Regions from separate parts of the Rhodococcus sp. AZ1 genome, predicted to be linked through region 1. Evidence: predicted binding sites of a transcription regulator. Region 1 holds the regulator's gene; the other holds the start of a gene.

Evidence for each region. The regulator LexA, encoded in region 1, represses DNA repair genes until DNA is damaged. The targets are predictions, from matches to a motif close to CGAACANNTGTTCG.
Region 2: ACY48E_RS02120 (HNH endonuclease signature motif containing protein) is a predicted target of LexA. The motif match lies at 2,088-2,101, and genes of this name have one in related genera.

What each region holds. Positions count from the first base shown of each region.
Region 1 covers NZ_JBUEQF010000004.1:298,356-304,091, reverse strand. Annotated here, with positions in the region: gene ACY48E_RS07475 (putative PEP-binding protein) at 1-1,385, shown strand, start outside; gene ACY48E_RS07470 (acyl-CoA dehydrogenase family protein) at 1,533-2,675, shown strand; gene lexA (transcriptional repressor LexA) at 2,749-3,492, opposite strand; gene ACY48E_RS07460 (hypothetical protein) at 3,725-4,081, shown strand; gene nrdR (transcriptional regulator NrdR) at 4,158-4,622, shown strand; gene hrpA (ATP-dependent RNA helicase HrpA) at 4,603-5,736, opposite strand, start outside.
Region 2 covers NZ_JBUEQF010000001.1:465,509-471,244, forward strand. Annotated here, with positions in the region: gene ACY48E_RS02115 (LLM class flavin-dependent oxidoreductase) at 1-552, opposite strand, end outside; gene ACY48E_RS02120 (HNH endonuclease signature motif containing protein) at 673-2,028, opposite strand; gene ACY48E_RS02125 (potassium channel family protein) at 2,228-4,027, shown strand; gene ACY48E_RS02130 (MBL fold metallo-hydrolase) at 4,038-4,679, shown strand; gene ACY48E_RS02135 (alpha/beta hydrolase) at 4,676-5,539, shown strand.

The DNA.
Region 1 (5,736 bases):
TGCCCGCCACGTCCGCCGCGGTCTCCGCCATCGAGTCCATGGCGGCGATGTTGACCAAGCTCGGGGGCCGTATGGCCGAGCGGGTCACCGACCTGTTCGATATTCGTGATCGGGTTCTGGCCGAGGTGCTCGGACTACCCGAACCCGGTGTGCCCGTTCCCACCTCACCGTCGATCCTCCTCGCGGACGACCTGGCACCGGCCGATACGGCCGGATTGGATCCGGCGCTGGTCGTGGGCCTGGCCACCACTCTGGGCGGTCCGACCAGCCATACGGCGATCATCGCTCGCCAACTCGGTATCGCGTGTGTGGTCGCCGTCGCGGGCCTCGACGACGTTGCCGTGGGCACTCGGGTCCTGCTCGACGGCGCTACCGGGGACATCGAGATCGAGCCCGATCGCGACCGCGCAGATGCCGCGGTCGCCCGATCGCGCACGGCCGCCGAACTGGTGGCGCAGTGGCGAGGTCCCGGCCGAACTGCCGACGGGCATCCGGTCGACATTCTGGCGAACGTCCAGGACGGGGCGGGAGCGCGTGCGGCCGCCACCACGGAGGCCGCCGGCGTCGGGCTCTTCCGCACCGAGTTGAGTTTTCTCGACCGCGACGTCGAACCGACCGTGGCCGAACAGAGCGAGATCTACGGGCAGGTCCTCGAGGCATTCGCCGGTCGGAAAGTGATCATCCGCACCCTCGATGCGGGGTCGGACAAGCCGCTGCGGTTCGCCCACCACGCCGATGAGGCAAACCCGGCACTCGGTGTACGTGGCATCCGCATCGCGCACCGCGATCGTGGCATCCTGCTGCGCCAGCTCGACGCTGTTGCCGACGCGGCCCGCGCCACCGGCACCGCACCCAAGGTCATGGCGCCGATGATCGCAACGGCTGCCGAGGCCAGGGAGTTCGCGGCGGACGTCCGCGCTCGCGGACTCGAGCCCGGCGTGATGATCGAGGTCCCTGCCGCGGCGCTGCAGGCCGACCGGATTCTCGAGCACGTCGACTTCCTGTCGATCGGGACCAACGACCTCACTCAGTACACGATGGCGGCCGATCGCATGTCCGCAGACCTTGCCGGCCTGACCGACCCCTGGCAGCCCGCAGTGCTCGCGCTGGTGGCGCGCGCTGCCGAAGCCGGCGCACGGGTGGGTAAGCCGGTGGGTGTCTGTGGTGAGGCCGCGGCCGACCCGCTCCTGGCCTGCGTGCTCGTGGGTTTCGGCGTCACGTCCCTCTCGGCCGCCTCCGCTGCCGTCGCCGGTGTCGGTGCCGCTCTGGGATCGGTCACACTCGACGCATGTCGTCGCGCGGCAGAGGCGGTCTCGGCGACTTCGGGACCCGAGGACGCTCGCCGCGCCGCCCGGGACGTGCTCGACGGGGCCGCGCGGGGTTGATCGGTCACGAATTGTGCTCGTCGCGGTCACGCCCGAACCAGGGGTTCGTCTTCTACGCTGGTACCACGAGTTCATTCGTCGTGGCCGCACACAGGTTTCGACTTACGCGACCTGCGACAACCGTGACAACACATCCAGGGAGAACCGATGGAACGCACGATCTTCGAACCCGAGCACGACCTGTTCCGGGAGTCCTACAAGAAGTTCCTCGACCAGCACGTGGCACCGTTCCACGCGCAGTGGGAAGAGCAGAACATCGTCGACCGCGGTGTGTGGGTCGAAGCGGGTAAGCAGGGCTTTCTGGCCATGGACGTCGACGAGCAGTACGGCGGCGGCGGGATCAAGGACTTCCGCTACAACTGCATCGTCACCGAGGAGAACACCAGGGCCGGCTACAGCGGCCTCGGTTTCACGTTGCAGAACGACGTGGTTGCTCCCTACCTGACCGAGCTGCTCAACGACGAGCAGAAGGCACGGTGGCTGCCGGGCTTCTGCTCCGGTGAGATCATCACCGCCATCGCGATGACCGAGCCCGGAACCGGCAGTGACCTGCAGGGCATCAAGACCCGCGCGGTCAAGGACGGCGACGACTGGGTGCTCAACGGCTCCAAGACGTTCATCACCAACGGCATCAACGCCGACCTCGTGGTGGTCGTGGCCTGCACCGATCCGGAGAAGGGCGCGCAGGGCTTCTCGCTCTTCGGTGTCGAGCGCGGGATGCCGGGCTTCGAGCGCGGACGCAACCTCGACAAGATCGGCATGAAGGCACAGGACACCGCCGAGCTCAGCTTCACCGACGTCCGCGTCCCCGCCGCAAACCTGATCGGCCAGGAGGGCATGGGGTTCATCTACCTCATGCAGAACCTGCCTCAGGAGCGTCTGTCGATCGCCGTCGTCGCGGCGACAGCCATGGAGACCGTTCTCGAGCAGACCATCCAGTACTGCCGCGACCGCAAGGCGTTCGGCAAGCCGATCGGCCACTTCCAGAACACCCGGTTCGTGCTGGCCGAGCTCGCCACCGAGACCACCGCGGTGCGCATCATGGTCGACAAGTACATCGAGCTGCTCAACGAGAACAAGCTGACCGTGCAGGAAGCCGCGATGGCCAAGTGGTGGACCTCGGAGCTTCAGGTGCGCCTGATCGACCGGTGCCTGCAGCTGCACGGCGGCTACGGCTACATGAAGGAGTACCCGATCGCGAAGGCGTTCATGGACTCGCGAATCCAGACGATCTACGGCGGCACCACCGAGATCATGAAGGAGATCATCGGGCGCGGCCTCAACCTCTGACCCGCATCAGCAACAGCGCAACGCCGGTCACCCCTGAGGGGCGACCGGCGTTGCGCTTTTCTCCGACCTCGTGTCAGATCTTGCGGATGACGGTGACAACCTTGCCGAGGATCGCCGCGTTGTTCCCGGGGATCGGATCGAAGAGGGGGTTGTGCGGCATCAGCCACACCTCGCCCTTGCTCTTCTTGAACGTCTTCACCGTGGCTTCGCCGTCGATCATCGCGGCGACGATGTCGCCGTTGTTGGCCACGCTCTGCTGCCGCACCACCACCCAGTCGCCGTCGCAGATCGCGGCGTCGATCATCGACTCACCGACGACCTTGAGCAGGAACAGCGAGCCGGATCCCACCAGCTCGCGGGGGAGAGGGAAGACATCTTCGACAGCCTGCTCGGCAAGGATCGGCCCGCCGGCGGCGATGCGACCGAGAACGGGTACGAATGTCGGTGTGGGCAGCGCGCCCGCGGCATCGGACTCGGCGTCGGCGTTCTCCAGCGCCGGGTCGTCGAGGCCCCGGACGTCGACCGCTCGCGGTCGGTTGGCGTCGCGGCGCAGGAACCCCTTCTTCTCGAGAGTGCGCAGCTGGTGGGCGACCGAGGACGTCGACGTCAATCCCACCGCGTCGCCGATCTCTCGGATGCTCGGCGGGTAGCCCCGCTCCCGGACGGACGCGTGGATGACCTCGAGTACTTTCCGCTGCCGGGTGGTCAGACCGGCGGTGGCGTCGTCGGCGGGTGGCGTGGTGAGGGTGACGGGTGCGGCGGCCGCGGGAGCCTTGGACCCGCTTCCCCTCGCAGTGGACGAGCTGTCGTCCTTCATCTCGTAAGACCTCCTGGCATGTCGTTGGACCTGATGATCGGTGGCGCTCGGTGTGCCGTCTGACACGAACTTAGACGGAAACACCAGTTCGATCAAACATCTGTTCGAAGCGTGTCGCGTGTTCTCGAGAACTTTGTCGGTGGGGCGTGCTACAAATCGAACATGCGTTCCTTCGAACGCGTGATCGATGTTCCGGCCAGGGGCCGGACCCAGCGACCAGGGAGTGATTGCGATGGCACGGACTTCAGTTCTCCAGACCGTCGGTCGGGACAGCTACCACGGCTCGTTCGACACCGCCGGCTCGTTCGACACCGCCGGCTCGTTCGACACCGACGGCCGGCACCTGGCCCGTAGGCCGGCTCGGCGCGGGGGCACCCGGCCCGACGTCGCACCGTTCGATTACGGACGTGTTGCGCCGACACCCCGCTCGTCCCACGCCGAGCGCCGCGAGATCGGGTTCGGCAAGCTGTGCGGGATCGCGCTGGTGACGGCCGCGCTCTCGCTCGGTCTCGTTGCCCTGGCGAACCTGCGGGCTGCGGATCAGCCGGCACCGACGGCACCGATCTCCGTGGTCGACGGTGTGCGCTGACTGTGTCACCCACACCCCACCGGGTACTGTCGGGATGCGCTCCGGCGCCGCCGTCCGGTACGAGAAGTGGGGTCTCATGCATTGCCCGTTCTGTCGTCATCCGGACTCGCGTGTCGTCGATTCCCGGGAGGCGGACGAGGGGCAGGCCATTCGGCGGCGTCGCTCGTGCCCGAACTGTTCCCGGCGTTTCACCACGGTGGAGACGGCAGTGCTCTCGGTGGTCAAGCGCAGTGGAGTCACCGAGCCGTTCAGTCGGGAGAAGGTGATCAAGGGCGTCCGTCGGGCGTGCCAGGGTCGCGACGTGGACAACGATGCTCTGGTGCTGCTGGCGCAACAGGTGGAGGACACGGTCCGCGCCTCTGGATCGGCGGAGGTACCCAGCAACGAGGTGGGGTTGGCGATCCTGGGGCCTCTGAGGGATCTCGACGAGGTGGCTTATCTTCGTTTCGCGTCGGTGTACCGGTCGTTCAGCAGCATCGCCGATTTCGAGAACGAGATCGACGATCTTCGATCGCATCGGGTCAACGCAGATCGGCGATAGCCTTCCGGACGCGTTTCTCCGACACCGGATAGGCCGTACCGAGTTTCTGAGCGAACAGGCTCACCCGAAGTTCTTCGATCATCCAGAACACAGCTCGCACGTCCGGTGCTCCGGTTCGAGCCGGGGGTAGGGCGCGAATCAGGGCGTCGTAGTCGGCGTACACCCGGTCGAGGACGGCCATACCGGCCCTGTCGCGGTCGGCGCTACCCGGCAGTGCCGCCAGTCGGTCGACGGCACCGCGCAGGTACCGCGGAATCTGTTGCAGGGCGTCCGCTCCGCTGTCGAAGACGAATCCGTCGAACACCAGCGAATCGAGCTGCTCGCGAACGTCGTCGGCCGCCTCGCCGGCGCACTCGTCGAGCGCTGACCGAACACGTGTCGCTTCGGCCAGTACAGGTTCCACCAGGGCGAGCAGGGCTGCGGTGCGGCTCGGAACCTGAGCGCGTGCGGTGCTCGCCAGGGCCTGGAAATCCTGCGGCGTCGATACCGGACCGCCTGCGGCGGTGATGATCTCGTCGAGAGCCAAAGCATGGCAGTCGGCGACGAGCGCATCGAGGCTCCCGTGGGGATTCTGGCCCACGGCCAGCCGCTGAGAGTTCGAGCGCGAACCCAGCACCGCCTTGGTCGAGACGGGTGCGGCCTCCGCGAGGAGGCGGCGCGTTCCCGCGCGCATGGAGGCCGACTGCTCCGCGGGTGTCGCGAGTACTCGGACTGCCACGCCGCCCGCTTCGGGAACCAGGGCCGGATATCCCGTCACGGTCTGCCGACCGACCGTTGTGGTGACCGTGGGCGGAAGGGTTCCGATGCTGTCACTGGTCCACACGGTGGTGGCGGGTCGCTCGGTTCCGGCCACCGCGCCTGCCACCGCTGCGGTGGCCACCGAACCCAGTCGATCACGCAGATCGCTCAGCGACACCGAGCGCCCCAGAACCGCACCCTGGTCGTCGACCGCGACGAATGTGAGCTTCAGATGGCGTGGCAGCGCGTCGGGGTCGAAATCTCCCGGCTCTATGGTGGATCCACTGAGCCGAGTGAGCTCGCGCGCCAGCGCGATGGTGAAGGGCTCCACGCGTGGCCGCAGCGCCGCCAGGGCTGCCGCGGCGAAGTCCGGTGC
Region 2 (5,736 bases), on a different contig from region 1:
ACCGAAGTACAGAGGCGGGATTGGGTCCGGAACGAACGGCAGCGAGGCGTCCTCGACCTGGATGTGGGCGCCGGTGTGGGTGACCGTCTCCCCGCGCCACAGTCCACGAACCACCTCGAGGAACTCGTCGGTGCGTGCGTAACGCTGCTCCTTGTCCAGGTGGTCGCCGTACTGGCGCTGCTCATGGGCCTCACCGCCGGTGACCACGTTCAGCAGTAGTCGACCCGGTGCGTGGGTGCTGAAGGTGGTGGCCATCTGCGCGGCCAGGGTGGGGCTGATCAGCCCCGGACGGAACGCGATGAGGAACGCGATGCGCTCGGTCTCGCGCGCCACCATCGCCGTCGTCAACCACGCGTCCTGGCACCACGCGCCCGCCGGGGTGAGCACACCGGTGAACCCGAAGTCCTCCGCCGCCCGCCCGATGGACGAGAGGTAGCCGATGGTGGCGCGCCGATCCCCACCTGCCGACCCGACCCGGCTGCCGTGGCCGCCACCGACGATCCACCGACTGTCGCCGTAGGTGGGCAGGAACCAGTGCAGTGCCAGGGACATGGGACCTCCGGGATCGGTGCGAGCAAACAACCACACCAGAGTAGGTTCGCCCGGCGCGTGCCGGCACCCTTCCGGTCACGGTGATCGGAAGTGCTCGGTTCGCCGGTGGAGCTGCCCGACTCAGAACGGTGGCGGGTCGTTCGCCTCCTGGTTCAGCCGGCTCACCTCCCGGTTATCGCGGTCGCGACGGTTGGCCGCTCGTTCGGCTCGGCGGCGTGCGTGCTTGGCTGCCACGCGGGTGCGGCGGCGCGTCGGTTCGTCCCGACGGGTGGGCTCGAGTTCGGGTGGCGGACCGAATCTCACGTCCGCAATCTCGGGAAAGAGATCCTCCCCGGTGAACGCCGGTCCGGGCACCTCCACCCCCTCGACCACCAGGCTGCGCACCATCCGACCGTCCCCGCTCGTCGACTGGTCGTCGATCACGTCGGTGAAGGTTTTCCAGTTGTGGTGGAAACGACACTTCAGTGCCAGACCCTCGAGTGAGGTGACGCCGACGAGATCGGGCCGCTCGTGGTCGAACTCGTCCACATGGTCGAGATCGCACACCCACGCTCGACGAGTACAGCCTGGCACGGTGCAGTAGAGATCGCGCATCCGCACCACCGTGTCCAGGGCCGTCGACGGACGGTAGGGATCGGCCCCTGTGCTGGGCAACTCTCGTCCGCCCACGATGGGACGGATCCGCACGCGCACGGCCTCGGTGTCCACGCGCCGGGCCAGCTCGCGGATATGTGCGGCGGAGAGGGTGCCGAACCCGTCGAGGTGGCCGGGGTCATCGGTGCGCCGGGCACCCACCGTGCGCGGATCGTTCGAGCACACCTTGTTCGCGAGTTCCTCGACATGACCGGACACCGTGATGGCATCCTCCGCGACCAGCGTTGCCGAGACCTGCGCCATCCCGTCGGGGCGGGGATCGAGGAAGAAGTCTCGCCCGTCGCGTGCTGCCCGTTCACGCCGTCGAACGGCGTCCGGATCGGTCCGCGCCACCACCGCGTCGACCGCATCGCGTAGCCGTGGAATCGACCACGTGCCCCGCCGTCGCAGCAGCGCCGCGATCTCCACGTCGACCGCCCTCTGCTGGTCCGGGCCGATGATCAGATCGGTGCGCTCGACGATCACCCTCAGCTCACGCGCACCGATCAGCCCGTCGCGAAGGCACAGCCCGACCGTGGGCAAGCGGGTCTCGACTGCGATCGCGGTGTCGAGCAACTGCTCGGCAGCCGCCTGGGTGAGGTTGTGTGTGGTCGCGATCGCCGCAGCGCACCGAGTGTGTGTGTCGAACCGTCGACGATCGTCGGTATCCGGCGTGCACCCCGACGCGGGCTCCGCGGCCCTCATGGTCGCGAGCAGCCGCACCGCCAGGTCGAGCCGCACCCATTCGAGGTACGACTGCCCTGCCGTGGCATGACGCAACGCCAGCACCATCGCGGTCGAGGTGTCCGTGGCGGGCTCCACCCCCAACTCCACTGTGGACATCTGCGGCCACCTCGACCCCGGCCACGCAACCGGACCCGCCCGCTCCGAACCCCCGAATTCGCTCATACGTTCGATAATGCACCATCCCACCGACAAGGACTTCCCCCGGCCCACACACCCGGCGGGACGAGCCGATTCGTCGTACAGTCCGAGCATTCGGCACGGGGCTGTGAGGGAGGATGCGATGGTCGACGCCGAGATGACCGGCCACGTGATCGTCTGCGGCGCCGCCGGGATCGGGATGCGCATCATCGAGCAACTGGTCGGCTTCGGTGAGCGCGTGGTGGTGATCGGCCGAGAACCCGACGCCCGCCTCACCGCTGCCGCGACTCGCTGGGGGATCCCGCATCTGCTCGCCGGCATCAGTATCTCCGAGGCCCTCACGGCCGCGGGGCTGTCGACGGCGATCGCGGTGATCTGCGTCGAGGACCGCGAACTGTGGAATCTCGAGACTGCCGTCCTCGCCCGTGAATTGCGTGCCGACGTGACAGTCGTTGCGCAGCTGAGCAATACGACCGTCGGCGGTGCGATGAACGAGCAGGACGACCGCGGCGGTGTGCTCGACATCGCGGACCTCGCCGCGCCGTCGGTGGTGGAGGCCTGCCTCGGGATCACTCGGCACGACATCGACATCGCCGGAACGACATTCGTCGCCGCTCGACTCGAGGTGGATCGAGCCGCGACACTGAGGCAGCTGTTCGGCGATCTCGCGCCCGTTGCCGTCGCATCCGACGACGCCGTGGTGCCCTGCCCCGGACGCGATCACGCCGTCTCGATCGGAGAGGTGGCGACTCTGATCGGCACCGCCGACGACTTCGACCGAGCGGGGGTGACCCTCGCGAGCGAGACCGTCGGCTCGGGCGCGTCCGGGCCGAACGTCCTGCAGCGAGTGCGCGCGGCCGTGCGTGGCTTCACGGCCGATACGAACCCGAACTTCTTCCGGATGCTCCTGGTGCTGCTGCTGCTCATGGTGGGCTCGTCCACCGTGCTCGCCGTCAGTTACGAGAAGCCGGGGATGAGTGTGCTCGACGCGGTGTACTTCAGCACCGAGACCATTGCGACGGTGGGATACGGCGACTTCACCTTCAGTGATCAGGAACCGTGGCTGCGGGTGTTCTCGATCTTCCTCATGTTCGCGGGCGTCACCACCACCGCGCTGCTCATGGCGTTCCTCGCCGAGCTGCTCATCAGCCGACGCCTGTCGACCACGGCCGGTAGACGCGCCGCCCGATTCCTGACCGGTCACGTGGTGGTGATCGGGCTGGGCGCCTTCGGCATCCGCGTCGCCACGGAGCTGATCGCACGCGGCCGGCAGGTCGTGGTGATCGAGCGCTCGCCCGACGGCCGATTCGTCGGTGCAGCCGCACGCGCGGGAATACCGGTGGTGTTCGGCGACGCCACCGTTGCCGAGACCCTGCTCGACGCCCGCGTCGAAAGTGCTTCGGCCGTAGCAATTCTCACCAGCGACGACATGGTCAACATCGAGACGGGCATTGCCGTGCGGAGCCTGCTCGGTTACAGATGGGCACCCACCGCCACACATGCCGGGGTGCCCGTGGTGCTGCGGATGTTCGACCGCTCGCTCGGCGACGCCGTGGCGCGGCGGTTCGGGTTCCGATTCGTCCGCTCGACCGAGGAACTGGCCGCGCCCTGGTTCATCGGTGCCGCACTCGGTCTCGAGGTTCTCGGTACCTTCTCGGTGCGCACCCAGTCGTTCATGGTCGGACGGCTGTCCGTCGCCCCGGGTGGGGGTCTGGACGGCACCGCGATGCACGAGTTGTCCGCCAACACCCGCGTCATCGCGATCGGCCGAGCCGGCACCACCGAGATCGAGCATCCGCCGCGCCGGGGGACGAGCTTCGCCGCCGGCGACCAGGCCTACATCGTCGGTCCCTACGAGGAATTGCTGGCAGTGCTGCGCACCGACCGATTCAGCGCAACGAGCTCCGACCGTCACCACGTGAACCGTCACCACGTGAGCGGGGCGAGCGCCGACTAGCCTCAGGGCCATGCAGATCACGAAGTACGGTCATGCGTGTGTCGAGGTCGTCGCCGACGACGTGCGGATCGTGGTCGATCCGGGCGCCTTCACCGCCAATGCGGCAGACCTGATCGAGACGGCCGACGCGGTCCTGATCACCCATGAACACTTCGACCACGTCGATCCGGCCCGCATCGCCGCGGCGCTCGATCGTCGAGCCGACCTGACGGTGTACTGCCCGCCCTCGCTCGAGCGTGCGTTCGGCGAGCACGCCGACCGGGTGCACTCCGTATCGCACGGTGACACGTTCGAGGCCGCGGGTGTGCCGGTGTCGGTGTTCGGTCGACGGCACGCGCTGATCCACCTCGAGATCCCGGTGATCGACAACGTGGGCTACCTCCTGGCGAACAATGTCTTCCACCCCGGTGACTCGTACTTCGTGCCGGACGCCGTGGTGCACACCCTGCTGGTGCCGGTGAGTGGACCGTGGACGCACATGGGGTCGGCCATCGATTTCGTGCGCGCCGTCGCGCCGCGGCGGTCGGTCGCAATTCACGACGCCCTCCTCGCGCCGGCGGGGTTCGGCCTGCTGCAGAACTTTCTCGGCGACACGGGACTCGGCGGTATCCCCCTTCAGGTGCCGGCCGTCGGTGAAAGCCTCGAGGCATGACGGAGCCGGTTCCCGCGTGGTTCACCGAGGCTGTCTCGGTGGAGGCCGAGGAGCACGACATCGTGGTCGACGGGTGCTCGATTCGCGTGCGGTCGTGGGGTGATCGCGGTGATCGCGGAATCGTGCTCGTGCACGGTGGAGCCGCGCAGTCGCACTGGTGGGACCACATTGCCCCGGTCCTCGCCCGCGCCCACCGGGTGGTCGCCCTCGACCTGTCCGGTCACGGCGACAGCGGTCGACGGGCGAGCTACCCACTCGAGACGTGGGGTGCGGAAGTCGTTGCGGTGGTGCAGGACTCGAACTTCGTGGCGCCGCCGATGGTGATCGGCCACAGTATGGGTGGCTGGGTGTCGATCATGGCGGGCAGCCTGGGAACCGAGTTGGCGGGTGTCGCCGTCATCGACACCCCGCTCACCGAGCGCACCCCGGAGCAGAAGGCCGCCGCCGAGTCCCGCGCATTCGGGCCGCTCAAGACATACCCCACGCGCGAGGATGCTCTCGCTCGGTTTCGGCCCGTGCCCGAGCAGCCGAACTCCCTGCCGTACATCCTCGACCACATTGCGCTGCACTCGGTGACGGAGGTCGACGGCGGGTGGCGCTGGAAATTCGATCCGCAGGTGTTCGTCGGCGCAACCCCCGATGTGCCGGCCATTCCACGACTGCCGTTCCGCGGCATGATGATCGCGGCGGAGAACGGACTGGTCGGCCGCCATCCCGACGAGCAGCTCTACCACCTTCTCGGCGACGACCCGGCCCTGGTGGTCCTTCCCCGCGCCGGGCACCACATCATGCTCGATGAGCCGCTGTCACTCACCGCGGCCCTGCTGACCCTGCTCGCCCTCTGGGAACAGGCCGGCTGAACCAGCGCCGAGTTAATTCACTGGCGCGCCTGTCGGGTGCGTGCGCATGATGGTCGCACTCCGGTTCATCAGGAACCGATCGACTCGACAGCGAGGTGATCCACATGACTACACCGTCCTTCGGTTGCGCGCGGGGGATCACGGCGCCGTTCGGCGTCCAGAATCGCTGACGCGCCCTCCCGCATTCTCTTTCATCC